DNA from 2 places in the Streptomyces sp. NPDC030245 genome. Region 1 is predicted to be linked to the other one. Evidence: riboswitches for the same ligand, from Rfam matches in the RefSeq annotation. Region 1 holds a riboswitch; the other holds the start of a gene.
What was found. Region 1 has a riboswitch for glycine ahead of gcvT (glycine cleavage system aminomethyltransferase GcvT). Riboswitches for the same ligand answer to the same signal wherever they lie in the genome.
Positions count from the first base shown of each region.

Region 2: it holds a riboswitch for glycine, as region 1 does, so the genes downstream of both, gcvP (aminomethyl-transferring glycine dehydrogenase) here and gcvT (glycine cleavage system aminomethyltransferase GcvT) in region 1, are expected to answer to the same signal.

Region 1 is NZ_JBVICF010000019.1:50,400-65,291, reverse strand. Features, by position in the region: gene ACZ4Z4_RS37075 (TetR family transcriptional regulator) at 1-226, shown strand, start outside; gene ACZ4Z4_RS37070 (alpha/beta fold hydrolase) at 248-1,096, shown strand; gene ACZ4Z4_RS37065 (thioesterase family protein) at 1,093-1,962, opposite strand; gene ACZ4Z4_RS37060 (trimeric intracellular cation channel family protein) at 2,048-2,722, opposite strand; gene ACZ4Z4_RS37055 (ABC transporter ATP-binding protein) at 2,829-4,031, opposite strand; gene ACZ4Z4_RS37050 (ABC transporter ATP-binding protein) at 4,055-5,152, opposite strand; gene ACZ4Z4_RS37045 (ABC transporter permease) at 5,149-6,150, opposite strand; gene ACZ4Z4_RS37040 (ABC transporter substrate-binding protein) at 6,283-8,037, opposite strand; gene ACZ4Z4_RS37035 (ABC transporter permease) at 8,140-9,144, opposite strand; gene ACZ4Z4_RS37030 (enhanced serine sensitivity protein SseB C-terminal domain-containing protein) at 9,464-10,231, opposite strand; gene ACZ4Z4_RS37025 (enhanced serine sensitivity protein SseB) at 10,310-11,092, opposite strand; gene ACZ4Z4_RS37020 (AAA family ATPase) at 11,152-11,829, opposite strand; glycine riboswitch at 11,991-12,095, shown strand; glycine riboswitch at 12,096-12,210, shown strand; gene gcvT (glycine cleavage system aminomethyltransferase GcvT) at 12,246-13,370, shown strand; gene gcvH (glycine cleavage system protein GcvH) at 13,429-13,806, shown strand; gene glyA (serine hydroxymethyltransferase) at 13,830-14,892, shown strand, end outside.
Region 2 is NZ_JBVICF010000020.1:4,893-19,784, forward strand. Features, by position in the region: gene ACZ4Z4_RS37400 (DUF881 domain-containing protein) at 1-672, shown strand, start outside; gene ACZ4Z4_RS37405 (FHA domain-containing protein) at 755-1,723, shown strand; gene ftsR (transcriptional regulator FtsR) at 1,767-2,510, shown strand; gene ACZ4Z4_RS37415 (bifunctional nuclease family protein) at 2,585-3,058, shown strand; gene ACZ4Z4_RS37420 (MerR family transcriptional regulator) at 3,228-3,845, shown strand; gene ACZ4Z4_RS37425 (DNA polymerase IV) at 3,883-5,355, shown strand; gene ACZ4Z4_RS37430 (PRC-barrel domain-containing protein) at 5,399-5,782, opposite strand; glycine riboswitch at 5,927-6,025, shown strand; gene gcvP (aminomethyl-transferring glycine dehydrogenase) at 6,215-9,103, shown strand; gene ACZ4Z4_RS37440 (DUF5999 family protein) at 9,248-9,454, opposite strand; gene ACZ4Z4_RS37445 (hypothetical protein) at 9,761-10,345, opposite strand; gene ACZ4Z4_RS37450 (glutamate-cysteine ligase family protein) at 10,829-12,349, shown strand; gene ACZ4Z4_RS37455 (substrate-binding and VWA domain-containing protein) at 12,378-14,153, opposite strand; gene ACZ4Z4_RS37460 (CPBP family intramembrane glutamic endopeptidase) at 14,322-14,892, shown strand, end outside.

The DNA of each region.
Region 1 (14,892 bases):
CGCCAGGGAGGTGGCGGAGCAGTTCGCCCAGGAGGAGCCGACGGCGGGGTGGACCGAGGACGATCTGCTGATGCTGGCCGGAATGTACGTCGACCACATGGTGATGACCGCGTCGGCGTTCCTGGACGCGGGGCCCGGCACGGCGGCGGAGACCGAGGTGGCGGACGTCGCCCGCAGACAGCTGCGGCTGGTGGGTCTCGGCCGCCGGCACTGGCACGACTCGTAAGGAGCAACTAGCCTTACGCTCATGACAGTTGCGCGGGACCACGACCTCTGGACGCTCGACCGGACCTTCGACAGCTCCAGCGGCGCCGTCCGCTGGGCGACCCTCGGCCCCGCCGACGCGCCGCCCGTCGTCCTCGTCCACGGCACGCCGTTCTCGTCGTACGTGTGGCGCGACGTCGCCCGCGCGCTGGCCGGCGGCCACCGTGTGTACGTGTGGGACCTGCCCGGGTACGGCGCGTCGGAGATGCGGGCCGGGCAGGACGTGTCGCTCGCCGCGCAGGGCCGGGTCCTCACCGAACTCCTCGGCCACTGGGGCCTGGACCGGCCCGCCGTCGTGGCGCACGACTTCGGCGGGTGCGTCGCCCTGCGGGCGCACCTGCTGCACGGCGCCCGCTACGAACGGCTCGCCCTCGTCGACCCGGTGGCGCTCGCCCCCTGGGGCTCCCCCACCTACCGGCTCCTCGGCGCGCACGCCGACGTGTTCGCCCAGCTGCCGCTCGGGCTGCACCGGGCGCTCGTCCGCGAGTACGTCGGCTCGGCCAGCGGGCGCGGGCTGCGTCCCGCCGTGCTCGACCGGCTCGTGGAGCCCTGGTGCACGGACGAGGGGCAGGCCGCCTTCTACCGGCAGATGGAGCAGAACGACCAGCGCTACACCGACGAGATCCAGGGCCGGTACGGCGAGCTGCGGCTGCCCGTGCTGATCTGCTGGGGCGCCCGGGACACCTGGATCCCCGCCGCCAAGGGCGAGGAGCTCGCGCGGCTCGTCCCCGGCGCCGAGCTGCGTCTGATCGAGGGCGCGGGGCACCTCGTCCAGGAGGACGCGCCCGCCGAGCTCACCGGCGAGCTGACGCGGTTCCTGTCCGGAGGCTAGCCGAGCCGCGCCCGCGCGAGCTGGCGCGACTGTGCCACCAGGCGGTCCTCGCTGTCCCAGACCTCGGCGTCCTCCTCCAGGAAGCCGCCCGCGAGGTTCCGCGTGGTGATCGAGACGCGCAGCGGGCCCGGGGCCGGGCGGTGGCGGACGTGGACCGTCAGCTCGACGGTCGGGACCCAGCCGGTGAGGCCCATCTCGAAGGCGGTCGGCGGCAGCGCGTCGACGGCGAGCAGCAGCGAGAGCGGGTCCGCGTCGCGGCCGTCCGCGAGCCCGAACCAGGCCCGCATCTCCCCCTTGCCGGACGGCTGCCCGAGCGCCCAGCCGAGCGTGGCGGGGTCGAGCTTGAGGAAGAGGCGGTCGGCGATGGCCGAGCTGCCGGGCACCGGGCGGTGGTCGGGCGCGTCCTGCGCGCCGAAGCACTGGTCGAGCGGCGGGATGGCGGGCGGCTCGGCCGTCGTGCGGACGTCGTCGGGGAGCGCGTCCAGGTCGCCGTACGAGGCGAGGACACGGATCCGCTCGACCTCGCGCCCCTCCTCGTCGTACTGGAAGAGCGAGGCCTGGCCGGTGGAGAGCGACCGGCCGGCGCGCACCACGTCCGTGCGGATCACGGCGGGGCCGGGGCTGGAGGCGGTGAGGTAGTGCGCCGAGACGGTGAACGGGTCGGCGTGCGGCAGGGCGTCCGCGAGCGCGCGGCCGACGACGGCGAGGAGATAGCCGCCGTTGACGGCGCTGATGATCGTCCAGCCCGCGGAGAGCTCCGTGTCGTAGACGCCGGGCTCCCGGCGGGTGACCGCCGTGTCGCGGTCGAACTCGCTGTCGCCGATGCGCGCGGGCACCGATGCGGGAAGTGATGCTGCCGTTGCCATGGCAGCAACGTACAACATCTAATTACTGAGCGGTAGCTTTTCTGGTGAGCCACTACCGGTCCGGTGGGCCACTACCGGTGGCCCGCTACGGCGTCTCCTGGACCTCCGCCTCGACCGCGGTGGAGCGGCGGTTCCAGGCGCGTGGCGCCCGCCAGTGGTACCGGATCGCCAGCAGCCGCAGGGTGAACGCCGTCACGGCGGCGAGGCCGCTGGTGAACGCCGTCAGCTGCTCGAAGTGGATGCACAGGGCCACCATCGTGGCGCCCACGATGGCGGGCACCGCGTACAGGTCGCGGTCCCAGCGGACCAGCGAGGGCACTTCGTTGGCGACGATGTCGCGCAGCACGCCGCCGCCCACCGCGGTCATCAGGCCGAGGGTCGCCGACGCGGTGAGCCCGAGGCCGTAGTCGTACGCCTTGGTCGTGCCCGCCACACAGAACAGGCCGAGGCCCGCCGCGTCGAAGACGTTCACCGCGAGCTGGGTGCGCTCGACCTCCGGATGCAGGAAGAAGACGAGCGCGGCCGCGAAGAGCGGGGTGATGAAGTAGCCGAGGTCGGTGAAGGCGGCCGGCGGGACCGCCCCGATGACCAGATCGCGGAAGAGGCCGCCGCCCAGCGCGGTGACCTCGGCGAGCACGGCGATACCGAAGACGTCGAAGTTCTTGCGCACGGCGAGCAGCGCGCCGGAGATCGCGAAGACGAAGATCCCCACGATGTCGAGCGCGTGCTGGACGGAGGGCGTGAACAGATCCTGGAGCACGCGCCATTCTTACCCGTGCCCGGCCGGGGCTCCGCGCCGCCTGTGCGATTGCTCCACGCACGAGGGGAGGGCACGCGCCACCGCGCATGCCCTCCCTTGCTCACGGCTACTTGTCGGCCGAGGCGTCCGAGTCGCTTGAGGAACCCGAGGCGCCCGCGTCGCCCGAGGTGCCCGCGTCGCCCGCGTCGGTCTTCTCCGCCGCCGCCGTCTCGTCCGCCTTGGTCGCCACCGAGACCACCTCGATCGCCTCCTTGGCCGCCGAGAGGAGCACGGTGTCCTGCGGCGCCTGGTCCTCCGCGTTCTCCGGGTGGTGGCACGCCACCTGGTGCCCGGTGGCGAGCGCGGTCAGCGGCGGCTCCTTCGTCTTGCAGATCTCCGTCGCCTTCCAGCACCGCGTGTGGAAGCGGCAGCCGCTCGGCGGGTCGATCGGCGAGGGGACGTCGCCGCGGAGCAGGATCCGCTCGCTCTTGACGCCGCGCCGCTTGGGGTCGGGCACCGGCACCGCGGAGAGCAGCGCCTTCGTGTACGGGTGCATCGGCGTGGAGTAGAGGTCGCCCCGGTCGGCCAGCTCCACGATCTTGCCGAGGTACATCACCGCGATGCGGTCCGAGACGTGCCGGATGACCGACAGGTCGTGCGCGATGATCACGTACGTGAGGCCGAGCTCCTCCTGGAGGTCGTCCAGGAGGTTGACCACCTGGGCCTGGATGGAGACGTCCAGGGCCGAGACCGGCTCGTCCGCCACGACCAGCTTCGGCCGCAGGGCGAGGGCCCGCGCGATGCCGATGCGCTGGCGCTGACCGCCGGAGAACTCGTGCGGGTAGCGGTTGTAGTGCTCGGGGTTGAGCCCCACGCGCTCCAGCATCTCCTGCACGGTCTTCTTCACCCCGCCCTCGGGCTTGACGCCCTGGAGCTTGAAGGGCGCGCCGACGATCGTGCCGATGGTGTGCCGCGGGTTCAGCGACGAGTACGGATCCTGGAAGATCATCTGCACGTCGCGGCGGAGCGGACGCATCCGGCCGGTGCCCAGGTGCGTGATGTCCGTGCCCTCGAACTCGACGCGGCCGCCGGTCGGTTCGAGCAGCCGCGTGATCAGCCGGCCCATCGTCGACTTGCCGCAGCCGGACTCGCCGACCACGCCGAGCGTTTCACCGGGGCGTACGTCGAAGGTCAGCCCGTCGACCGCCTGCACCGCCGCCACCTGGCGCTGGAGCAGCCCCTTCTTGATCGGGAAGTGCTTCACCAGGCCGTCGACCTTGAGCAGCGGCTCGGCCGAGGACGAACCCTCCGGCTGCGTCGAAGTCGTCATCTCCTGGCCCTTCACGTCGTCTTTCACAGCTTCGGCGCAATCTCTTCGGTCCAGATCCTGGTGCGCTCGTCCTGCGACATGTGGCAGGCGGAGTAGTGCCCGGCGGCCACCTCGCGCAGTTCGGGGCGCTCGCGGCGGGTGATCTGGTCCTTGGGGACGTCCGCGTAGGGGCAGCGCGGGTTGAAGGCGCAGCCGCTCGGCAGGTTGATCAGGCTGGGCGGGGAGCCCTTGACCGGGATGAGCCGGTCGGTCTGCTCGCGGTCGATGCGGGGCATCGAGCCCAGCAGGCCCCAGGTGTAGGGGTGCTGGGGTTCGTAGAAGACCTTCTCCGCGGTGCCGCGCTCGACGCACCGGCCGCCGTACATGACCAGGAGCTCGTCCGCCATCTCGGCGACCACGCCCAGGTCGTGCGTGATCATGATGACGGCGGAGCCGAACTCCTTCTGGAGGTCCCGGATGAGGTCGAGGATCTGCGCCTGGACGGTCACGTCGAGGGCGGTCGTCGGCTCGTCGGCGATGAGCAGCTCGGGGTTGTTGACCAGCGCCATCGCGATCATCGCGCGCTGGCGCATGCCGCCCGAGAACTCGTGCGGGTAGGAGTCGACGCGCTTGTCCGGCTGCGGGATGCCGACCCGGTCGAGCATCTCGATCGCCCGCTTGCGGGCGGTCTTCTTGTCGACGTCGTTGTGGACCCGGTACGCCTCGGTGATCTGCTTGCCGATGGAGTAGTACGGGTGCAGCGCGGAGAGCGGGTCCTGGAAGATCATCGCCATCTCGCGGCCGCGCAGCTTGCGCACCTCGTCCGGGTCGGCGCCGAGCAACTCCTTGCCGTCCAGCCAGATCTCGCCGGAGATCTGCGCCCGGCGGGCACCGTACTGGCCGGCGGTGTGCAGGCCGAGGATGCCCAGCGAGGTGACCGACTTGCCGGAGCCGGACTCGCCCACGATGCCGAGGGTCTTGCCCTTCTCCAGCTGGAAGCTGAGCCCGTCGACGGACCTGACCAGGCCGTCGTCGGTCGGGAAGTGCACCTTGAGGTCGCGCACCTCGAGGAAGGCGGAGGGAGCGGGCGAGCCGGTGACGGGTTCGCCCACCGCGGCTCCGCTCTTGGACAGTTCGGTCATCCCAGCCTCACTCGCGGGTCGATGACGGCGTACAGAAGGTCGACGACGAGGTTGGCCACGGCGATCGCGAGCGCCGCGCACAGGGTGACGCCCAGGATGACGGGCAGGTCCTTGCTGCTGATGGCCTTGACCGCTTCGAGGCCGAGCCCCGGCAGGTTGAACGTGGACTCGGTGAGCACCGCGCCGCCCATCAGGACGCCGAGGTCGAGTCCGAAGACGGTGAGGATCGGGGTCATCGCGGAGCGCAGCGCGTGCTTGCGGATGACGGTGGGTTCACCGAGGCCCTTGGCGCGGGCGGTGCGGATGTAGTCCTCGCCGAGCACTTCGAGCATGGTGGCGCGGGTGAGGCGGGCGTACATCGCGGCGTTGAGGAAGGCCAGCACGATCCACGGCAGGATCATCGTCTGGAGCCAGACGTCGATCGAGTCGTCGGTGCTGAGGCTGTCCGCGATCTTCACCCAGCCCAGTTCGTGGACGAAGATGCCCATCGCGATCATGCCGGTGAAGAAGACGGGGAGCGAGACACCGCCGAGGGCGGTGGTCATGGCGGCGCGGTCCCAGATGCTGCCCCGGCGCAGCGCGGAGATGACGCCGGTGATGACGCCGCCGGCCAGCCAGAGCACGCAGGCGCCCGCGGCGAGCGCGCCGGTGACGGGCAGCGCGTCCTTGAGGGTCTCCCACACCGGCGCCTCGGTGCGGAAGGAGTAGCCGAAGCAGGGGGCCGGGCAGTGCGTGACATCACTGCCGTTGACGTAGTCGCGGCCCATCGGGATGCCCTTGATGAAGTCCCAGAACTGGACCAGCAGGGGATCGTCGAGGCCCAGTTTGACGCGGATGCCTTCGAGCTGCTCGGCACCCGACGCCTTGCCGGCGAAGAGGACGGCGATGTCCTGTCCCGCCCACTTGGGCAGCATGAAGAAGATGGTGAAGGTCGCGAGCAGTACGACCAGCACCATGATGATGACGGCGATCAGGCGCCGGATGAGATAAGCAAGCACTGTGCGCGGCCCGGCGGTGGCCGGGACCCCCTTGTGAGGGGTCCCGGCCGCCGCCCGGGGCCATCACCTGCCCTTCGGACTGGCGGGATTCGGCGGCGGTGGGACGGTCAACTGCGGTTCGTGCGGCGCCTGTTACTTGACGACGCCGAGCGAGACGTAGTCGTACCGGCCGTTGTAGGCGTCGGACATGTAGGCGTTGGTCAGCCGCGATCCGCGCCAGGTGATGTTCTTCTCGTAGAGGAAGGGCATCCAGTCGGCCTGGTCGAGGATCCGCTTGTCGAGCTGCTTGTAGATCTCACCGGCCTTGGCCGGGTCGGTCTCCGCGATCGCCTTGTCGAAGAGCGCGTCGATCTTCTTGTCCTTGATCTGCGACTCGTTGTAGTTGCCGTTCTCGATCAGGAAGCGGCTGTCGAACAGCGGCTGCGCGTAGCCCTGGCCGGACGGGAAGTCCGGGCCCCAGCCGCTCATCTGCATGCTGTAGCCGCGCTTCTTCACGACGGAGGGCGAGCCGGTGATGCTGGCGGAGTCGGCGCCGTCCAGGGACTCGACGCTGACGTCGATGCCGACCTTCTTCAGCTGGGCCTGGAGCGCCTCGGCGGCGTCGACCTCACCCGGGTTGTTGTTGCGGGCGGTGAGCTTGGCCTTGAAGCCGTTCGGCTTGCCGCACTTCTTCAGCTCTTCCTTGGCCTTGGCCGCGTCCGGCTTGCCCTTGCGCGCCAGGACGCCGTACGGGTCGTAGTCGCTGTGGCCGGGGATCGCCTTGGGGAAGGTGCTGTTGGCGATGTCACCGGCCGCGACCTTGCCGCCGCGGGTCTGCTGGAGGCTGGCGAAGTCCGTGCCGTAGAAGACGGCCTTGCGGCAGTGGACGTTGTCGAAGGGCTTCGCCGTGTGGATCAGCGCGACGTAGCGCACGAAGGACGTGTGCATGTTGTCGACGTTGTCGCGGTGGTCCGAGACGGCGGTGACGCGGCCGGACTGGGTCATGCCCGTGCCGTTGAGGTCGACGTCGTAGTCGCCCGCCATCAGCTTCTTGTCGTTCTCCTCCAGGTTGGCGGAGATCGTCACGTCGATCTTGTCGGGCAGCGCGGCGCGGATCGGGTCCGAGGACTTCTTCCAGGCCGTGTTGCGCACCAGCACGATCTTCTTGCCGGACTTGTACGACTCGAACTTGTACGGGCCCGAGGAGAACGGACGCGCCGTGTACTTCGCCTTGGTGTCCTTGGACTCCTTCACCGGCGAACCGCTCGGCATGGCGAGGAACTGCTCGAAGTCACCGTTGCGCTTGGGCAGTTTGAAGATGATGGTCTGGTCGTCGGGCGTCTCGATCGCCTTCAGGCCGCCCTTGTCCTTGTAGGGGCCCTTGTACTTCTTGTCGGGGTCGAGCGCCTGCCGGATGTATCCCGGGCCACCGGTGATGGTGTCCGTCGCCCAGGAGCGCTCGATGCCGTACTTGACGTCCTTGGAGGTCAGCTTGGAGCCGTCCTCCCACGTGACGCCGTCACGCAGCTTGTACGTGTAGGTCTTGCCGTCGTCCGAGATCTTCGCGGTGGAGGTGGCGAGGTCCGGGACCAGCTTCGTGCCCGCCTTGCCCGGCTTGGTGTCGTAGGACACCAGCTGCCGGGTGTAGAAGCGCATGAAGTCCCACGACATGCCGTAGTAGGCGCGCTGGGGGTCGGCCGAGTCGAGGTCCTGCTTGCCGACCATCTTCAGCGTCCCCCCCTTCTTCTTGGACGGGTTGGCGACCTTGTCGAGCGCGGCGTTGTAGCCGGCCCCCTTCGAGTCGCCGTCGCCACCGTCACCGCCGCCGCACGCCGTGGTGGTCACCAGCGCCGCGACGACGAGGGCCGCACCGCTGGTGAGCCGTCGTTTCGAGGAAACTGTGGGCATTTTCTCGTAACCTCCGAGATTCGCGGTCCTTGGCCATGAGCTGCCGGAGAACCATGGTTAGAGCCACCTGACATGCGGCAGGGGCAAGCCGGTTGGGCGCTTCTAGCGCGTCCCCTTCGGGTCGAGCGCGTCCCGCAGCCCGTCGCCGAAGAGGTTGAAGGCCAGCACGGTGATGAAGATCGTGACGCCCGGGAAGACCATGAACATCGGGTCGTGCTCGTACGTCTCGAGCGCGTCCCGCAGCATGCCGCCCCAGGAGGCCGTCGGCGGCTTCACACCGGCGCCGAGGAAGCTCAGGGCCGCCTCCGTGAGGATGTTGGTCGGGATCATCAGCGTCGCGTAGACGGTGATGGGGGCGACCAGGTTGGGCAGCAGCTCGCGGAAGAGGATGTGGCGCTTGCCGCCGCCGAGGCTGCGGGCCGCCTCCACGTACTCGCGCTCCCGGAGCGAGAGCGTCTGGCCGCGCACGATCCGGCCGACGTAGGGCCAGCCGAAGAAGCCGATGACCAGCACGAGGATGCCGACCCGCACCCCGCTGCCGGTGAGCCCGAGCAGGTCGTCCGGCAGGACGGAGACCAGCGAGATGATGAAGAGCAGCTGCGGGAACGAGAGCAGTACGTCCATCACACGGCTGATCAGCGCGTCGACCCAGCCGCCGAAGTAGCCGGCGATGATGCCGAAGAGCGTGCCGAGGGCGACGGCGACCACGGCCGCCAGGAAGGCCACGAGCAGCGAGATGCGTGCCCCGTAGACGATCCGGCTGAAGACGTCGCGGCCCTTGTTGGGCTCGACGCCGAAGAGGAAGTCGCCGCTGACCCCGCCGAACGCGCCCTTGGGGAGGTTGGTCAGCTCGTCGAGCTCCTCCTGGTGGAAGTCGTTGGGCGGATGACCGAGGAGGCTCACGATCAGGGGCGCGAAGATGGCGACCAGCACCAGGAACAGCACCGTGATGCCGCCGGCCAGGGCGACCTTGTCGCGCTTCAGGCGGTTCCAGGCGATCTGCTTGAGGGACCGGCCCTCGACCTTTTTCACCCCTGCATCAACTGCGGGGGCGACGTCCTCGGTCGGGTCCGCGTCCGCAGGTGTGTCATGCAATGGTGCCGTCATCGTGGCAGGGACCCCTCTCAACCGGTGGTGACCGGCCCGCACTTGCCGCTGTAGCGACGTGATCAGTCCGTCGTACACAGGGGGCGAAGGCCCCTGGAGCGGGAGTCTTCATCCACGTCGCGATCTGTTACCAGACTTGACGGGGAAAGGATGCGCAACCGTGATGCTGATCGGGGTGTTCCGTTATCCGGACGCGGGTGAACGAGGGCCGAACACGGGGCAGTTGGGGTGCAAGGTGTCACCGGAGCCCATAGGGCTCCACCGGCACCAGAACGGACATCGCGTCCGTCGTGGCTGCTCGGTGGCCGGTTCGCGCCGCTCAGTACTGCGCGGGGTAGCCGTAACCGCCGGCCTGGGCGGGCGCCGCCTGCGCCTCGCGGTCGTAGAACGGACGGGCGTTGGCGCGCAGCCACATCGCGACCGGGTCGTAGTCGTCGGACATCGCGACGGTCGAGACGGGCAGGCCCTCGGGGACGGCGGGGATGGACTGCTGCATCATCGCCCGGACCGCGTCGACCGACGGCGGCGACGTGTCGTACACATCCAGGCCGATGGCCAGATAGGGCGCCCCGAGCGCGGGCTGCACCCAGGCGCGGCGCAGCGAGCGCACCGCGGGGGTGCGGTGCGCGTTCTGCGTCAACAGGGCGTAGAACTGGGGGATTTCGATGCTCGGCTCGGTGAGCCGGAGCGGGCCCGCGGGCAGCAGGTCGAGGCCGGTGGCGATGCGGCGCAGGTCGAGCCAGGGGACGCCGACGCCGCCGCCGGGCGCGTGCGGGTTGAGCCAGATGCCGTAGTGGTCGGGGTAGAGGGTGCGGGCGATGTCGGTTCCGCGCACCACTTCATAGCTGCGGTTCCAGCCACTGGCGGAGAGCTCCTGGGCGGAGGTCACACAGGGTGCGTAGCCGACCCCCTCGACCTCCATGTTCCCGTACTGGGCGTCGGGGGAGCCGGCCTGGCCGTGCCAGAGCAGCATCCACACCCGGTCGGCGGCGAGGGCGCGCAGCAGTGCCTCGTACGCGTCGTAACGCCCCGGCGTCACCTGGCGCAGCAGCTGCTCCAACTGCCCGGCCGTGCCCGACGCACTCACCCGTAACCGCTCCTTCGTGACGAACTCGGTGGACCCGAGGGCTGGGCCCGTCGGACGGGCCCATGGAATGGAACCAGCTTAAGCGGCGATCCGGTGGTAGAACGGCCGCACCTTCGCACGCAGCCAGTCGCCCACCGGGTCCTGCGCCACGTCGAGCAGCACGAGGTTCACCGGCCACGGGACGGGGGCCTGTCCGAGGGCGCGGCCGAGTGCCTCCATGGGGAGCTCGCGGGCGTCGCCGTCCCAGGTGGAGAGTTCGACGCCGACGAAGAGGACCGGGTCGTCCGTCTCGATCTCGGCCAGGCAGCGGCGCGCGGTGAGCACCACGCCGGCCGCCTCGAACGCGCGGCCCGCGGCGGCGAGGAAGTCGACCGGGTCGTGCTGCCAGTCCGGTTCGTACAGCCGCACCCGGCCGCCGGTGGCGGGCCCGTCCAGCGGGGTGCGGCCGGCCCGGCAGAGCTCGGCGACGGCGGGCGGCGGCAGCGGGACGCCGACGGTGCCGTCCGGGTTGAGCGCGATGCCCAGCTGCGGGGGGAGGCCGCGGGCGAACTCCACGGCGGGCGCCACGGTGCCGCCCATCCGGTCGGCCGCGTCGCCGAGGGCCTGCCGGAACTGCTGTTCGGAGCTGAAGACGGGGACGTACGCCTGGCCGTCGATCTCCAGGGTCGGCAGGTCCAGGGTGCCGCTGTCGGGACCGCCGCCGTTCGGCAGCGGGATCCAGATGTGGCTGCGGCCCAGCACCTCGACGATCCGGCCGCCCGCCGACGCGTCGGCGCCGAGGGAGGCGGCGAGGACCTCCTCCAGTTCGTTGCCCGGCCATCCGCCGTACGGATGGGGATGTGCCTGCGCCGGAAAGTCCATCTGTCCAACCCCTGCTCGCGACCGCTCTGCCTGCGGCTCGAACCCTAGCGTCGGTGCGCTCACCGGTCGAAGGCGATCGTCCGCAGTGCCTGCGCCGCCGCCCGGTCGAGCAGCACCGCGGAGTGGCAGCCGCGCGGCAGGTCGCCGCGCTCGGTGGCGCCGACGAGGCGGCCGACCGTCCTGCGGTGGCGCGTGAACGCGTACCGCGAGACGCCTCTGCCGCGCTCGCGCTGGCCCTGGAGCGCCGTGTCCACCGGGACGTCGAGCAGCAGCAGGTGCAGGGCCGCGCCGCGGCGGGCGGCCTCGCGGGCGAGCCAGCGGCGCACCCACACCTGGGTGCCGCAGTCGTGCACGACGACGCCGGCGCCGGTGCGCAGGGCTCGGCGCAGGCCCGCGTAGTGCGCGAGGCGGACCAGGGGGCGGTAGACCGCGTAGGGCAGCAGGCGCGGCATGCGGCGGGCCCAGCGGTCTCGGGTGTCCTGGGAGTCGATGCGCGGGCCCGTGACGGCCTGCCGCATCAGCGTCGACTTTCCGCCACCGGGCAGTCCGGAGACGACGACGAGGTCACCCTCGCCGAAGGTGAGGCGGCGGGGGCTGTGGCCGGCCCGCTGCCGCAGGTCGCGGACGACGGCCACGGGGAGCGGGCCGCAGCTCTCCGCGGCGGGGGTGGCGGCCTGCTTGGGCAGCGCCACTCCCGTGGTAGTGGCAAAGACACTGGTCCTGGTGCGCACCGTGATCGGCCTCCCCGTAGCGGTCACGTACTGCTTTCCCCAGCAAGTGTAAAGAGAAGGTAATGCGGCACAAGAGCATTCCGGGCGATGCGCTCCGTATCCGGGCACGGCTCCCGGTGGACGGGGTCGCGTGCAATGATGTGCCCGCCAACTCCATACCGGCCGTTTGAATCCGCGCGGGAGAGTCCCCGGAAGGCACGCACGTGTGCCCGGGGCGCCGAAGGAGCAAGTCCCTCCCTTGAATCTCTCAGGCCCCGTACCGCGCGGGCGAGGCACATCTGAAAAGCGGGCCGCCCCCGGTGGCCCCACCCAAGGTGCAAGCCGGGCGTCCCGCATGTCGGGACACGCTCGGCGAACCTCTCAGGTTCCGATGACAGATGGGGAGGATCGACCTCGCCCGTCATGCCCTGGGAGTTCCCTTCATGAGCACTGCCCCCCGTCTGACAGCCCTCGATGCCGTGCATCGTGCGCTCGGCGCGACCATGACCGACTTCGCGGGCTGGGACATGCCGCTGCGGTACGGCAGCGAGCGCGACGAGCACAACGCCGTGCGCACCAAGGCCGGTCTCTTCGACCTCTCCCACATGGGCGAGATCACGGTCACCGGACCGGAGGCCGTGGACTTCCTGAACTTCTCGCTGGTCGGCAACATCGGCTCCGTCGGTGTCGGCCGTGCCCGCTACACGATGATCGTCGCCGAGGACGGCGGGATCCTGGACGACCTGATCGTCTACCGCCTCGGTGAGACCGAGTACCTGGTGGTCGCCAACGCCTCCAACGCCCAGACCGTGCTGGACGAGCTGAGCAATCGCGTCGAGGAGTTCGACGCCGAGGTCCGCGACGACCGCGAGGCGTACGCGCTCCTCGCCGTCCAGGGCCCCGAGTCCCCCGGCATCCTGAAGTCACTCACGGACGCGGACCTGGACGGCCTGAAGTACTACGCGGGCCTGCCGGGCACCGTCGCGGGTGTCTCCGCGCTGATCGCCCGCACGGGCTACACCGGCGAGGACGGCTTCGAGCTCTTCGTCTCCCCCGGTGACGCGGAGAAGCTGTGGAACGCGCTGATGGAGGCGGGCACGCCCGTCGGCATGGTGCCGGCCGGCCTCTCCTGCCGCGACACGCTGCGCCTGGAGGCGGGCATGCCGCTGTACGGGCACGAGCTGACCGCGGGGCTGACGCCGTTCGACGCGGGCCTGGGCCGGGTCGTCAAGTTCGAGAAGACGTCGCAGTCGGAGTCCTTCGTGGGCCGCGCGGCGCTTGCCGCCGCCGCCGAGCGCGCCGAGACCGCCCCGCCGCGCAAGCTCGTCGGCCTGATCGCCGAGGGCCGCCGCGTCCCGCGCGCGGGCTTCTCCGTGGTGGCCGACGGCAAGGTCATCGGCGAGGTCACCTCCGGCGCCCCGTCCCCGACGCTGGGCAGGCCGATCGCGATGGCGTACGTCGACGCCGAGCACGCCGCTCCGGGCACGCAGGGTGTCGGTGTGGACATCCGCGGTACGCACGAGCCCTACGAGGTCGTGGCCCTGCCGTTCTACAAGCGCCAGAAGTGACCCCCCGCACATCGTCCCCGTTCCGCAGCATCCACCCGCGTACAGGAGAATTCGACTCATGAGCAACCCCCAGCAGCTGCGTTACAGCAAGGAGCACGAGTGGCTGTCGGCCACCGAGGACGGCGTGGCGACGGTCGGCATCACCGAGCACGCGGCCAACGCGCTCGGTGACGTCGTCTTCGCCCAGCTCCCCGAGGTCGGTGACACGGTGACCGCGGGCGAGTCCTGCGGCGAGCTGGAGTCGACCAAGTCGGTCAGCGACCTCTACTCCCCGGTCAACGGCGAGGTCGTCGCCGCCAACCAGGACGTCGTCGACGACCCCTCGCTGGTCAACTCCGCCCCGTTCGAGGGCGGTTGGCTGTTCAAGGTGCGCATCACGGACGAGCCGGCCGATCTGCTCTCCGCCGATGAGTACACCGCCTTCACCGCCGGCTGACCCATACCGATAGGGATCGTGTGATGTCGCTTCTGAACACCCCTCTCCACGAGCTGGACCCGGACGTCGCCGCCGCCGTCGACGCCGAGCTCCACCGCCAGCAGTCCACCCTGGAAATGATCGCCTCGGAGAACTTCGCTCCGGTCGCCGTCATGGAGGCCCAGGGCACCGTCCTCACCAACAAGTACGCCGAGGGCTACCCCGGCCGCCGCTACTACGGCGGCTGTGAGCACGTGGACGTCGCCGAGCAGATCGCGATCGACCGGCTCAAGGAGCTGTTCGGCGCCGAGTACGCCAACGTCCAGCCGCACTCCGGCGCCTCCGCGAACCAGGCCGCCCTCTTCGCGATCGCCCAGCCCGGCGACACGATCCTCGGCCTCGACCTGGCGCACGGCGGCCACCTCACCCACGGCATGCGCCTGAACTTCTCCGGCAAGCAGTTCAACGTGGTCCCCTACCACGTCGACGAGGCCGGTCTGATCGACATGGCCGAGGTCGAGCGCCTGGCCAAGGAGAACAACCCGAAGGTGATCATCGCGGGCTGGTCGGCCTACCCGCGCCACCTGGACTTCGCCGAGTTCCGCCGGATCGCCGACGAGGTCGGCGCGAAGCTGTGGGTCGACATGGCGCACTTCGCCGGGCTCGTCGCCGCGGGTCTGCACCCGAACCCGGTGCCGTACGCGGACGTGGTGACCTCCACCACACACAAGACGCTCGGCGGCCCGCGCGGCGGCATCATCCTGGCCCGCAGCAAGGACTTCGCGAAAAAGCTGAACTCCGCGGTCTTTCCCGGCTTCCAGGGCGGCCCGCTGGAGCACGTGATCGCGGCCAAGGCCGTCTCCTTCAAGGTCGCCGCCTCGGAGGAGTTCAAGGAGCGCCAGCAGCGCACGCTGGACGGCGCCCGCATCCTCGCCGAGCGCCTGGTCCAGGACGACGCGAAGGGCGTCGGCGTCGACGTCCTGTCCGGTGGCACGGACGTGCACCTGGTCCTCGTCGACCTGCGCGACAGCGAGCTGGACGGCCAGCAGGCCGAGGACCGCCTCCACGAGGTCGGCATCACGGTCAACCGCAACGCCGTCCCGAACG
Region 2 (14,892 bases), on a different contig from region 1:
CGGCCCCAACTCATCGTCGCCCTGCTGCTGTTCGTGCTGGGCCTCGGCCTGGCCATCCAGGTGCGGTCCAACAACGACAGCAGCGCGCTGCGCGGCGCGAGACAAGAAGATCTCGTACGCATCCTCGATGAACTGGATGACCGTACCGAGCGTCTGGAAGAAGAGAAGCGACGCCTCGAGGAACAGCGGACCGGACTGGAGAACAGTTCGGACCAGGCCGAGGAGGCGCGCAAGCAGACGGTCGAGCGGGAGCGGCAACTCGGCATCCTGGCAGGCACGGTGGCGGCCCAGGGGCCCGGCATCACGCTCACCATCGAGGACAGGAAAGGGGCGATCGAGGCGGACATGCTGCTCGACGCCATTCAGGAGCTGCGCGCCGCGGGCGCCGAGGCGATCCAGATCAACGACGTACGCGTCGTCGCGAACACTTATCTGTCGGACGCCGGCGGCGGGGGAGTACGGGTGGACGGCCGCAAGGTCGGCGAACCGTACCTCTTCAAGGTGATCGGCAAGCCGCAGGATCTCGAACCTGCGCTGAACATCCCGGGAGGCGTGGTGCAGACTCTGGAGAAGGAGCAGGCCACGGTCACCGTGGAACGCTCGGAGAAGATCGTCGTGGACGCCTTGCGACCTGCGAAGCGGCCTGACTACGCTCGGTCGTCCTCCCAGTGAGGGGCGGACGCATGAGGGTCGTCGGGCAGGGGCATGAGGTTGCGGGGGGTCGGCGCACCGGAAGCGTGGTGCGTGGTGGAAACTGTTTGGTGGCCACGGACGTTGTGAGGATGTCTGGCTCACCGACGAATGCCGGTGTGTGCAATCAGGGTTCGTCCTGCCCCACGGGCGGGTCTGTTTCGGTCAAGGGGAATCGCCCGTGAAGTTGTTTGCGAAGTTGTTCGGCAAGAGCGCTCGAGAGGACAGCGGCAATCCGGCCACTGCCCGGCACCGCGCTCCGCGCCAAGGAGATGCCGAGGAGCAGGGCGCGGGGCGCCCGATGTTCCGCGATCAGGTCGCTGGTCCAGGCGGTGACATTTCGGGCGGACAGGGCGCGTCGTCTGTTGACCCTGCCGGTCCCGGACGCATAGGTTTCGGAGAACCTTCAACCTCAAGTGCGGGTGGAGGGTATGCCTCCGACCCGTACGCATCGAACGCCCCTGCGGGGCGGCCACGGCAGGAGGACCCGTCCATGGCGCTGGTGTGTACGAGGTGCGGTAACCGAAACGCCGAGGCGAGCCGGTTCTGCTCCAACTGCGGTGCGCCGCTGCGGGCCGGCGCCGCGCCGGAGCGCGCGTCGGAGACGACCTCGACGATCTCCATCTCGGGCCTGGAGGCCTACGACGCCGAGGCGACGGGTACGAACCCGTCTCCCGCGCTCTCCCCGGAGGCGCAGGCGGCCGTCGACGCGCTACCGCTCGGTTCGGCGCTCCTCGTGGTGCGCCGCGGCCCGAACTCGGGCAGTCGTTTCCTGCTCGACGGTGAGCTGACCACGGCGGGGCGTCACCCGCAGAGCGACATCTTCCTGGACGACGTGACGGTGTCGCGTCGCCACGTGGAGTTCCGTCGCCTCGGGGACGGCTCCTTCACCGTCGCCGACGTGGGCAGCCTCAACGGCACGTACGTCAATCGGGAGCGGATCGACTCGGTCTCGCTGTCGAACGGCGACGAGGTGCAGATCGGCAAGTACCGACTGGTCTTCTACGCGAGCCAGCGGGCCGTCGGCATCTGACCCTCCCCCAGACGCCGTCCGGGGGGATCCCCAGGGAAGGTCCATGCTTCAAACACCGAGGGGCGGTGCCGGTCACGGCACCGCCTCCGCGGACCGCCGACTGATGAGCATCGGCACCGTGCTGAACGAACTGCGTGCCGAATTTCCCGAGGTCACGATCTCCAAGATCCGGTTCCTGGAGTCCGAGGGGCTCATCGAGCCCCAGCGCACCCCTTCCGGATACCGGAAGTTCAGCCCGGAGGACGTCGAGCGGCTCGGTCTCGTCCTGCGGATGCAGCGGGACCACTATCTGCCGCTCAAGGTCATCCGTGAGCACCTCGACGCGCTGGAGCGCGGTGAGAAGCCCCCGATGCCCTCCCTGGGGCGTCACGGGGACGCCGGTGACGCTCAGGGCCCCGGCGAGGCCGAGGGGCCGACGGTGGCCCGTCTGGGCCGTGCCGAGCTGCTGGCGGCCGCCGAGATCGACGAGGTACAGCTCGCCGAGTGGGAGGCGTACGGCCTCGTCGCACCGTTGCCGGACGGCGGGTACGACGCGGAGGCCGTCACGGTCGCCTCACTCGTGGTGGAACTCGGCCGGTTCGGTATCGAGCCGCGGCACCTGCGGGCCATGAAGGCCGCCGCGGAGCGTGAGGCCGGGCTCGTCGAGCAGGTGGTCGCTCCGCTGCGGCGGCACCGCAATCCGCAGACCAGGGCCCATGCCGAGGCCCGCGCCAAAGAGCTGGCGGGCCTGACGGGGCGGCTGCACTCGGCGCTCGTGCAGATGGCGCTCGGCATCAGATTGCCCTGACTCGCCCGGTCCCGTCCGGTACTCGGCGGGTGCCCGACTACCCAAACCTGCCAGCCACGTCCTAGGGTTGCTGTGTGAACGAGCTCGACGTCGTAGGTGTCCGGGTCGAAATGCCCTCCAACCAGCCGATCGTGCTCCTGCGTGAAGTGGGAGGCGACCGGTACCTCCCCATCTGGATCGGACCAGGTGAGGCGACCGCCATTGCCTTCGCGCAGCAGGGCATGGCACCCGCACGGCCGCTGACCCACGACCTGTTCAAGGACGTGCTGGAAGCGGTGGGCCAGGAGCTCTCCGAAGTGCGCATCACGGACCTGCGCGAAGGCGTCTTCTACGCGGAGCTGGTCTTCGCCAGCGGTGTCGAGGTGAGCGCGCGTCCGTCCGACGCCATAGCGCTGGCCCTGCGCACCGGGACGCCCATCTTCGGAAGCGACGGCGTCCTGGACGACGCCGGCATCGCCATCCCCGACGAGCAGGAGGACGAGGTGGAGAAGTTCCGCGAGTTCCTCGACCAGATCTCGCCCGAGGACTTCGGCACCAACAGCCAGTGAGCCGCTTCCGGCGGCCCGCGTGGGACCATTCGGCTAGCCTTTCCCCGCGGTGAGGTACGGGAAACCACTCTCAGGGTGATTATCACTCGGCGTGCCGAGTGTGGCGATCGTTGACGAGCCCCTGGCGACTGCCTACCGTCGAGAAGGCAGGTCAAGGAGGGAGGTCGGCGTGAGAAGCAGCGGCGACGGTACGGCGATGGGCGGTCCGTACCCGCTCCACGGCGGCGCGGCCGGTCACTCTCCGAATCGACCGATGGCGGTCCAGGGGAGCGGGGACACCACGTCCGAGCAATCCGAGCAGGTCGGCTACCGCGGTCCCACCGCGTGCGCGGCCGCGGGCATCACCTACCGGCAGCTCGACTACTGGGCCCGTACCGGCCTGGTCGAGCCCAGCGTGCGGGCCGCGGGCGGCTCCGGGACGCAGCGGCTCTACAGCTTCCGCGACGTCGTCGTCCTCAAGATCGTGAAGCGGTTCCTCGACACCGGGGTCTCGTTGCAGAACATCCGTACGACGGTGCAGCATCTGCGGGAGCGCGGGTTCCGCGACCTGGAGCGGATGACGCTGATGAGCGACGGCGCCACGGTCTACGAGTGCACGTCCCCCAGTGAGGTCCACGAGCTGCTCCAGGGCGGGCAGGGGGTCTTCGGGATCGCCGTGGGGGTCGTCTGGCAGGACGTCGAGGCCGCGCTGTCCCAGCTGCACGGCGAGCGCATCGACACCGGAGAGACGCTCATCGGGCACAATCCGGCCGACGAGCTGGCCCGAAGGCGCAACAAGGCGGTCTGAGGCCGCGTTGTCAGTGGCGTAGGGCAGCATCGGAGATGTGAGAAGCGCCCCGACGATCCTGCATCTGGACATGGATGCCTTCTACGCGTCCGCGGAGCAGGCCGCGAAGCCCAGCCTGCGTGGCAAAGCCGTGATCGTGGGCGGGCTGGGGCCGCGGGGTGTGGTGGCGACCGCCTCCTATGAGGCGCGGCGCTTCGGGGTGCACTCGGCGATGCCCATGGGGCAGGCCCGCAGGCTGGCGCCGAACGCCGCGTATCTCGTGCCGCGCTTCGGGCTGTACCGGGAGATCAGCGAGCAGGTGATGGGGCTCCTGCGGGAGCTGTCGCCGCTGGTGGAGCCGCTCAGCCTGGACGAGGCCTTCGTGGACCTGGAGGCCGGTGGCGTCGCCGATGACGAGGAGTCGGCCAGGGCCGTGGGGGAGCGGCTGCGGGCGGACATCAGGGCGGTGACGGGGCTCGCCGGGTCGGTGGGGCTCGCCGTCTCCAAGATGCTGGCGAAGATCGCCTCGGAGGAGGCCAAGCCGAACGGCCTCGTGCTGATCACCCCGGGGACGGAGCGCGCCCTGCTGGGGCCGATGTCCGTGCGGACGTTGCCCGGGGTGGGGCCTGCTACGGGCGACCATTTGCGGCGGGCCGGGATCACGACGGTCGAGGAGCTCGCGGAGGCCGGTGAGGACGAGCTCGTACGACTGCTGGGGAAGGCCCATGGGGGCTCGCTGTACGCGATGGCGCTCGCGCACGACGAGCGGCCCGTGGTGGCCGAGCGGGAGTCGAAGTCGGTCAGCGTCGAGGACACGTACGACGTGGACATCCACGACCGGGTGCGGGTCAGGACGGAGGTCGGGCGGCTCGCGGAGCGGTGTGTGCAGCGGTTGCGGGCGGCCGGGCACTCGGGGCGGACCATCGTGCTCAAGGTGCGGAGGTTCGACTTCTCGACGCTGACGCGGTCCGAGACGCTGCGCGGGCCCACCGACGACCCGGGAGTGGTGCGGGAGGCCGCGGCGCGGCTGCTGGAGTCCGTGGACACCACGGGAGGGGTGCGGCTGCTCGGAGTGGGCGTCACGGGGCTCGCGGACTACACGCAGGAGGACCTCTTCGCGCAGGCGCAGGCTGCCGAGGCGGCCCTGGCCGCTGAGGCGGGGGTGTCAGGGGCCGCGGGGGAGGGAGCCGAAGGTGCGGCGGCGGGGGAAGTGGCCGCGGAGGATCCGGAGCCGGCCGCGGAGGCGGTGGTGCCGGCCGAGCGGCGGTGGCCGGCCGGGCACGACGTGCGCCATGCCGAGTACGGGCACGGCTGGGTGCAAGGGAGCGGCCTCGGGCGGGTGACGGTGCGCTTCGAGACGCCGGACTCGCCGCCGGGGCGGGTGCGGACGTTCCGGACGGACGACCCGGAGCTGGAGCCCGCTGAACCGCTGCCGTTGGTCGCGGCCGGGGCGCGGCGCATGACAGCGGCCGGAGCAGGGCTCGAAACGGCCTCCGAAGCGGCTCGGGCGGCGGTGGAGCGCCCCGGCTGATCCGAAGACACTCTGCTGGGGCCCGGGGGGCGCTGTCCGGCGGTCAGGGGGCTTCTGTGCCGGCGATGCGGCCGAAGTCCTGGTCCGGCGGGGGCTGCGGGGTGTCCGGCGGTGTCGTGTCCAGGCCGTAGTGGTGGTAGAGCTGGAGTTCCTGCTCGGGGGAGAGGTGGCGGCCCACGCCGAAGTCCGGGGCGTCCTTGATCAGGGCGCGGTCGAAGGGGATGTGCAGGGTGCCGTCCGCGGCCAGCTCGCTCGGCTCCAGCGGGACGAAGGCGTCGCGGCTGAACAGGCCGGTGCGTATGGCGGCCCACTCCGGGGCGCCGGTGGCATCGTCGAGGTAGACCTCGTCGATCGTGCCGATCTTGGTCCCGTTCCGGTCGAACGCCTTGCGGCCGATCAGGTTGCGCGGATCGATATCGGTCTGCACGGGCCCTCCAGCTGGTCGCGGCTCGTCGAAAACGGGCGTAACTCATCTTTAATCATTCGTAGTCACTACGAAAGAGCACTTCGGGGCAGGTGGCCACTCGAGGGAACGGCCGGGGTCCTCGCTGGTAGGCTGGCGCTTGGCTGCTGACCCCGTGCGGGAGAGCTCTCCGGGAGGTGATCCCGGAGGCGCCGAAGGAGCAAATCCTCCCCGGAATCTCTCAGGCACCCGTACCGCACGGACGAGGTCACTCTGGAAAGCAGGGCGGGCGTCGGGCGGGCACGTTCGGAACCCTTCCTCACCGACGGTGAAAGCAGATCTGTCGAAACAGGCGGGTCTGTGAAGCTCTCAGGTTGAGATGACAGAGGGGGAGGCCGTCCGGGTACCCGCGCCGTGGTACCCCTCGCAGGTCGTGCAGACCAGGAGGCCTCCGCAATGACTGCCACCCATCGCATCCCGCTCTCGGAGCTTGAGCAGGGCATCCCCTTCGAGCAGCGGCACATAGGGCCCGATGCGGAAGCGCGGGCGAAGATGCTCGCCCAGGTCGGGTACGGATCGCTCGACGAGCTGACGGCCGCCGCGGTGCCGGATGTGATCAAGAACGCCGAAGCGCTGAAGCTGCCCGGCGCGCGCTCCGAGGCCGAGGTGCTGGCCGAGCTGCGCTCCCTCGCCGACCGGAACCAGGTCCTCGACTCCATGATCGGACTCGGGTACTACGGCACCTTCACGCCGCCCGTCATCCTGCGGAACGTGATGGAGAACCCGGCCTGGTACACGGCCTACACGCCGTACCAGCCCGAGATCTCGCAGGGCCGCCTGGAGGCGCTGCTCAACTTCCAGACCATGGTCGCCGAGCTGACCGGCCTGCCCACCTCCGGAGCCTCGCTCCTCGACGAGGGCACCGCCGCCGCCGAGGCCATGGCCCTGTCGCGGCGCATGGGCAAGGTCAAGAACGGCGTCTTCGTCGTCGACGCCGACGCGCTGCCGCAGACCATCGCCGTGATTGAGACCCGGGCCGAGCCGACCGGTGTCGAGGTCGTCGTCGCCGACCTGAGCCGGGGCATTCCGGCCGAGGTCGCCGAGCGCGGTGTCGTCGGCGTGCTCGTCCAGTACCCGGGCGCCTCCGGTGCCGTGCGGGACATCAAGCCGCTCATCGACGAGGCCCACGAGCTCGGTGCCGTCGTCACCGTCGCCGCCGACCTGCTCGCCCTGACGCTGCTCACCTCGCCCGGCGAGCTGGGCGCCGACATCGCCGTCGGCACGACGCAGCGCTTCGGCGTGCCGATGGGCTTCGGCGGGCCGCACGCCGGTTACATGGCGGTCCGCGAGAAGTTCGCCCGCAGCCTGCCCGGACGGCTCGTCGGCGTCTCCGTCGACGCCGACGGCAACAAGGCCTACCGGCTCGCGTTGCAGACCCGCGAGCAGCACATCCGCCGTGAGAAGGCCACCAGCAACATCTGTACCGCTCAGGTGCTGCTCGCGGTCATGGCCGGAATGTACGCCGTCTACCACGGGCCCGACGGCCTGAAGGCGATCGCGCGGCGCACCCACCGCTACGCGACCCTGCTCGCCGCCGGTCTCACCGGGGGCGGCTACGAGGTCGTCCACGGCGCCTACTTCGACACGCTCACGGTGCGGGCGCCCGGCAAGGCCGCGCAGCTGGTGGCCACCGCCCGCGAGGGTGGCGTCAACATCCACCTCGTCGACGCCGACCACGTCTCCCTGTCCTGCGACGAGACGACCACGCGCCGGCAGCTCAGCGCGGTCTGGGGCGCCTTCGGCGTCGACGCGGACGTCGAGGCGCTCGACGCCTCCGTCGCGGACACGCTGCCCGAGGCCCTGCTGCGCGGCGACGACTACCTCACGCACCCGGTCTTCCACCAGTACCGCTCCGAGACGTCGATGCTGCGCTACCTGCGCAAGCTCGCCGACCGGGACTACGCGCTCGACCGCGGCATGATCCCGCTGGGCTCCTGCACCATGAAGCTCAACGCGACCACCGAGATGGAGCCCGTCACCTGGCCCGAGTTCGGCCAGCTGCACCCCTTCGCGCCCGCCCAGCAGGCCCAGGGCTACCTCACGCTCATCCGTGAGCTGGAGGAGCGGCTCGCCGAGGTGACCGGCTACGACAAGGTCTCCCTCCAGCCCAACGCCGGTTCGCAGGGCGAGCTCGCCGGTCTGCTCGCCGTCCGCGGCTACCACCGGGCCAACGGCGACGAGCAGCGCACCGTCTGCCTCATCCCGTCCTCCGCCCACGGCACGAACGCCGCGAGCGCCGTCATGGCCGGCATGAAGGTCGTCGTCGTGAAGACCGCCGACGACGGTGAGATCGACGTCGAGGACCTGCGCGCCAAGATCGAGAAGCACCGCGACGAGCTGGCCGTCCTGATGATCACGTACCCCTCGACGCACGGCGTCTTCGAGGAGCACGTGGCCGACATCTGCGCGGAGGTGCATGAGGCCGGTGGCCAGGTGTACGTCGACGGCGCCAACCTCAACGCCCTGGTGGGCCTCGCCAAGCCGGGCCACTTCGGCGGCGACGTCTCGCACCTGAACCTGCACAAGACGTTCTGCATCCCGCACGGCGGCGGCGGTCCGGGTGTGGGTCCGGTCGGTGTGCGCGAGCACCTCGCGCCGTACCTGCCCAACCACCCGTTGCAGCCCGCGGCCGGCCCCGCGACCGGCGTCGGCCCGATCTCCGCGGCGCCGTGGGGCTCCGCCGGCATCCTGCCGATCTCCTGGTCGTACGTGCGCCTCATGGGTGGCGAGGGCCTCAAGCGCGCCACCCAGGTCGCGGTGCTCTCCGCCAACTACATCGCCAAGCGCCTGGAGCCGCACTACCCGGTGCTCTACACCGGTCCGGCCGGCCTGGTCGCGCACGAGTGCATCGTCGATCTGCGGCCGCTCAGCAAGGCGACCGGTGTCAGCGTCGATGACATCGCGAAGCGGCTCATCGACTACGGCTTCCACGCGCCGACCATGTCGTTCCCGGTCGCGGGCACCCTGATGATCGAGCCGACGGAGAGCGAGGACCTGGCCGAGATCGACCGGTTCTGCGAGGCGATGATCGCCATCCGCCGGGAGATCGAGAAGGTCGGCTCGGGCGAGTGGGCCGCCGACGACAACCCCCTGCGGAACGCCCCGCACACCGCCGCCGCGCTGAGCGGCGAGTGGGAGCACGGGTACAGCCGTGAGGAGGCCGTCTTCCCGGCCGGTGTCGTGGCGTCGGACAAGTACTGGCCGCCGGTGCGCCGTATCGACCAGGCGTACGGCGACCGGAACCTGGTCTGCTCCTGCCCGCCGCTGGATGCGTACGAGGACTGATGCCCGCGCCCGTGTGGAGCGGGCATGCGGCGGGGCCGGTTCGGAGAGTTCTCTCCGGGCCGGCCCCTCGTCTGTTCGGTGGTGCGGTGGTGCGCTATTGCGGACTTGCGGTGTGGTGCGGTCGCGCGGATGTGCCGTCGGTGCTCAGGCGGCTGTCATGACCTGGTCGGTGCCCAGCGGTCGGTGCGGGGCGATGATCTGGCCGTCCGGCAGCAGCTCACCGGTGTCCTCGAAGAGCAGGACGCCGTTGCACAGCAGGCTCCAGCCCTGCTCCGGGTGGCTCGCCATGAGGAGCGCGGCTTCCCGGTCGGCGGAGTCGGCTGTCGGGCACGCGGGTTGGTGCTGGCACATGGAAGGGTTCTTTCGCTGCGATGAGATGGCTGTGACGTCGGTCCTGTGGCTCGATGCGGTGTTCATAACCGCCCCCCGTTTGTAGTCGGTCCGATCCCAGTGTTGCCCTCCGGGCGTCAATCCGCAGGGATTTTGCCGCAGCGGATCCTACTGCTTAATGACGTATCACCCGGCCGGACGGTTCAGTCCAACTTCCCTGTCCCTTCGGGTGGTTCGGGGTGGCCCGACCGGGCTAGTCCACCTGGGTGGGGCAGCGCTGTGCCCCGCGGCCGGGGCGGCGGGGCACGGGGTGCGGCGGAGGCGCTGTCAGGCGGGTGAGCTCAGCAGCGGTGCCGGTGTCAGACGGTGGTTGAGCATCGGCAGCAGCTCGGCGACGCGGTGCGGGCGGTGGGCCGCGATGCCGGGCGGGGCAGGCGCCAGCGGCACCAGCAGGTCGGTGGCGGCGAGGGGGCCCTCGGCGCCGTCGTCCGTGCAGTCCCGGTGCAGCCAGAGCGTGAGCATGTAGAGCTCGGGCACGGAGAGCAGCCGCGGCTGGCAGGGCATCGGCATGGCCTCGGCGTGCCGCAGGGCCCGTTCGGTGGAGGCGATGTACGGCCCTTCGAAGAAGTGGGAGAACGCCCAGCCGTCCGGTGTGAGCATCGTGTCGGCCGCGGCGACGGCGCGCTCGCCGCAGCGGATGAGGAAGCGCCAGCCGGCGAGTCGGGTGGGCGAGGTGCCCTCGGGGGTGATGCGGTCCAACACGTGGACCGGCAGGGGGAGTTCGGGGCTCGCCGGTCCCTGTGCGGTACGCAGGGACGGCGTGCGGGCCTCGCGTACGGCTGTGGGGGAACCGAGTGCCGCGAGGACGCTGCGCAGGGCGGGCGCTGGAGCCGGGGGGACATGCAGCGGCATGGTGGGTCGCCTCTCTCATTCGACAGGCACAGTGGAGCGGGGGCAGGTGCGTGACGGCGCTGTCAGCTCTGGGTCAGAGGGGCGGGGGCCGGTGCCGCGAGCGCCAACTCTCTGCCTAGATTGCGCAGTTTATACGAGACGTGTTCGAGCAGTGTTTCATCTAGGCGCTTCGCATATTACGGGCAAGGACTTAATGAGTCGTCCTTGTGAGGCCTTTATCCCGATTTCGCGGGGGGCTCGTCCCGCATGACCTCGGCGTACTCCGAAAACGCGGTCGGCCGATTTCTGCCGGTGCTTTTGACCAGGCGCATCGGAAGGGAATCTTCATCCTGCCGCATGCCTGGCGAATGTGCCGGACCCCACTTGCGCCGAGCCTACCCGCCGGTGGCACGCGCCGGGGCGTTATCGATCACATTGCCTGGGCATCATCCCTCGTACACAGCGGCCGGACCCTTGGCTGCCCGATCGAGGAGGGATGCTTCGATGGGGGAGAAGGTCGTGGCGGGCACGTTCGACCTGGCCGACCGGCACCACTTCCGGGGCAAGCTCCGAGAGTGCCTGACGGGGCTGGAGCGTTTGTTGGCGGAGCAGCGATTCGATCGGCCCAAGAATCTGATGGGCATGGAGATCGAGCTGAATCTCGCCGGGCCCGACGGGCTGCCGAGGATGTTGAATGCGCAGGTTCTCGAGCGCATCGCGAGCCGGGATTTCCAGACGGAACTCGGAATGTTCAATCTGGAAGTGAACATTGCCCCGCACCGGCTCGGTGGACGTGTTCTCGACCGGCTCGCCGAAGAGCTGCGCACCGGCCTCAACTACGCCCACAGGAAAGCCAACGAGCTCGACGCCGGAATTGTCATGATCGGTATTCTGCCGACGCTGAACCGCGCCGATCTGGTCTCCGGGAACCTCTCGGACGTCGACCGCTACGCACTCCTGAACGACCAGATCGTGGCGGCGCGCGGCGAGCACTTCGCCCTCGACATCCAGGGCGTGGAGCGGCTGACCTGCACCTCCGCGTCGATCGCCCCCGAAGCGGCGTGCACCTCGGTGCAGTTGCACCTCCAGGTCACCCCGGGCCGGTTCGCCGATGTGTGGAACGCGGCGCAGGCGATCGCCGCGGCCCAGGTCGCCGTGGGTGCCAACGCGCCGTTCCTGTTCGGCCGCGAACTGTGGCGCGAGTCCCGGCCGCCGCTGTTCCTTCAGTCCACCGACACACGCTCGCCCGAGCTACAGGTGCAGGGCGTGCGGCCGCGCACCTGGTTCGGAGAGCGGTGGATCACCGAACCGCTGGAGCTCTTCGAGGAGAACCTGCGGTATTTCCCCGCGCTGCTGCCCCTGCTGGAGGAGGAGGACCCGCTCGGCGTCCTGGACGCGGGCGGTGTGCCGCGCCTCGGCGAACTCGTCCTGCACAACGGCACCGTGTACCGCTGGAACCGCCCGGTGTACGGCATCGCCGACGGCGTTCCGCACCTGCGCGTGGAGAACCGGGTGCTGCCCGCGGGTCCCACCATCACCGACGTCATCGCCAACGCCGCCTTCTACTACGGGCTCGTGCGGGCCCTCGCCGAGGAGGCGCGGCCCGTCTGGTCCCGGCTGCCCTTCGAGGCCGCGGCCCACAACTTCGACGTCGCGTGCCGCCACGGTATCGACGCCACGCTGCGGTGGCCGCGTCGCGGCAGGCTCGGCGGGCTCGTCGAGGTGGCGGCCGTCCGGCTCGTACGCGAGGAGTTGCTGCCGCTCGCGGCCGCGGGGCTCGACGCGTGGGGTGTGGAGGCCGCCGACCGGGATCTGTACCTCGGGGTGATCGAGGAGCGGTGCCGGCGGCGGGTCAACGGCGCGTCGTGGCAGGCGAGGGCGTATCACGAGGCCCTGGAGACCGGTCTGTCCAGGGAGGAGGCGCTGGCCGAGACCACCAAGCGGTACTGCCGGCTGATGCATGCGGGTGAGCCGGTGCACACGTGGCCCGTGGGGCTTCGGGAGGCGGCGGTACCACTGAGCTGACAGGGTTCCGGGCGGTGGTGGTGGCGCTTCAGCCCCGGGCGCTGCCCGCCTCCATGATCGCCTTCAGGATGACCGCGTGGATCTGCGTCGGGTCGTCCACCTGGTGGCCTGAGCCGCCGGTCGCCGCGGCGATCTGCTGGACCTCGTCCTTGTCCGCGTCGGGTCCGACGGCGATGGCGATGACCGGCACCGGCCGCTCGGGATCGGCGAGGTCCTCCAGGCGGGCGATGAGGGAGCCGCGCGAGATGCTGCCCGGGTCCTGGTTGGCGCCGTCCGTCAGGATCACGAGGGCGTTGAACTTGCCGCGCGCGTACGTGGAGCGGGCTTCCTTGTAGGCGGCGAGCGTCGTGTCGTACAGACCGGTGGCGCCGCCCGGCACGGGTTGCAGGGCGGTGAAGGCCGCGGACAGCCTGTCGCGGTGGGTGACGCTGCCCTTGCGGTCGCCCAGGCGCCGGGTCGGCTGGAGTTCGCGGTAGTCGCGGCTGCCGTCGAGGCGGGTGGCGAACTCCCACAGGCCGATCTCGTCCTCGTCGGTGAAGCCCGCGAGGGCCCGCAAGAGGGAGGCCTTGGTGACCTCCATGCGGGACTGGCCGCGGCCGGGGACGGGCTGCCGCATGGACTCCGAGGCGTCGACGACGGTGCTGAGGCGGGCGCTCTGCACCGTGATCGTCCACATGCCCAGGGTCTCCTGGAGCTGCTTGTCCGAGGGCGGATCCGTGGCCTCTTCGGCGTAGGGCTGCGGGGTGCGGCCGCCGGCGGCGGCGACCAGCTTCTCCGACGGCCGGTCGGGGTCGGTCCTGAAGCCGTGCCCGGTCAGGATCCGGCGGCCGTCGTCATCGCTGAACATCGTCATGAAGCGCAGGGCGGCACGGCTCGTGTCGGTGGACATCCGGTCGTCCTCGACGAGCGTGTACGGGTAGTCGAGCCGGGGCGAACCGTCCTCGGGGTAGAACAGGTCGAGGCTGTTCTCGTCGCCCGCCGAGGCGTTGTGCGCGTACGCGGCCTGCTCGGAGAGGATCAGGGCCTGGTTGCGGCGCGGGTTGCCCTGCTCGGCTCCTGAGCCGTCGCGGGCCAGGGTCTCCAGCAGCCGGCCGTCGCTGTCGGTCGTGCGGGTCGACAGGGCCTTCGCCATGGCGGCGGCCTTCGTGGCGCCGTCCTCGCCGCCCTGCTTCTGCGCGGAGGCGCCCAGCTTGGCGAGGGCGAGCAGGCCGGTCGCGCTGCGTGCCGGGTCGGCGGCGCCCAGGCGCAGCTTGTCGCCCTTCAGGGCGGCCGCCATCAACCGTGGCCAGTCATACGTCTTCTTGGGCCAGCCCAGCGCCGCGGCGGCGGACGGGATCATGCCGATGCCGACGGGCGACGAGGCTATGTTGCCCGCGGGCGCGATCTTGGTCTGTCTGGCGCCGAGCCCGACGCGCTGCACCCACAGGTCGGAGTCCGGCACCCACACGTCGTACGCCGGATCGCCCTTGCCCGCGCGGAGTTCGGTCGCTACTTCGTACGAGTCGCGTGCCGTGACCCGTACGTCGATGCAGTGCCCGTCCGAGGTGATCTCCTTCTCGCGGGCGACGTCGGCGGCCTCGCGCAGGGCAGGGGCCACGTCGGGTGCGGCGACGACGTCGAGGCGTACCGTGTCGTCGCCGCAGGTGCCGCCGAAGGAGAGCAGTCCGCCGCCGACCGCCGCCGCCGCGCCGCCCGCGACCACGAGGGCGAGCGCCGTGGCGATGGCGACCGCGCGGCCGCGCGCACGCGGTCGGGGGTCGGCCGCCGCCGTCCCGCGCTCATCGGGCAAGCTGTGACGTCCCATGGCGGTGGTGCCCCCTCCTTGAACGATGTGGCAAGGAAAGAGGGGGCTGTACGCCCACAACCGGCGGTCGTCCCCCTCGGCCTGTCGCGCACGGTCTTCGTAACTTCTTTCGAGACCCTAGCGGGACGCAGATGGGGATGAGGCGGGATTACTCAACTGGAGGCGGAAGTGCAAGCGGAGCCGGGGCCGATGGCCGGTTCTATTCCGGCGGACGGACCTTCGCGGCGGACGCTGCGGGACGAGACGCTGCTCGTCCTGGCCGTCTCGCTCGGGGCCAGCGGTGTGTCCGCGCTGATCAGCTTTGTGGGCTCGGTCACCAGACCGGGTGGCCTGAAGGACCAGGCGGCCACGATGAACGCGTCGGCGGCGCCGGGCCGGCCGTGGCTTGATCTCGCGTGGCAACTGTTCGGCATCACGACCGCGTTGGTGCCGGTCGCGCTGGTCGCGCACTTCCTGCTGCGGGAGAGGGCGGCGCTGCGGACGATCGGTTTCGACCGGACGAGGCCGTGGCCGGACCTGGGGCGCGGCACCGCGATCGCCGCGGTGATCGGCAGCACGGGGATCGCCTTCTACCTCGCGGCCCGCGGGCTCGGCTTCAATCTCACCGTGGTGCCCGAGGCGCTGCCGGACGTGTGGTGGAAGTACCCCGTCCTCATTCTGTCCGCGGTGCAGAACGCGGTACTCGAGGAAGTCATCGTCGTCGGATATCTGCTGCGCAGGCTCGGCCAATTGGGGTGGA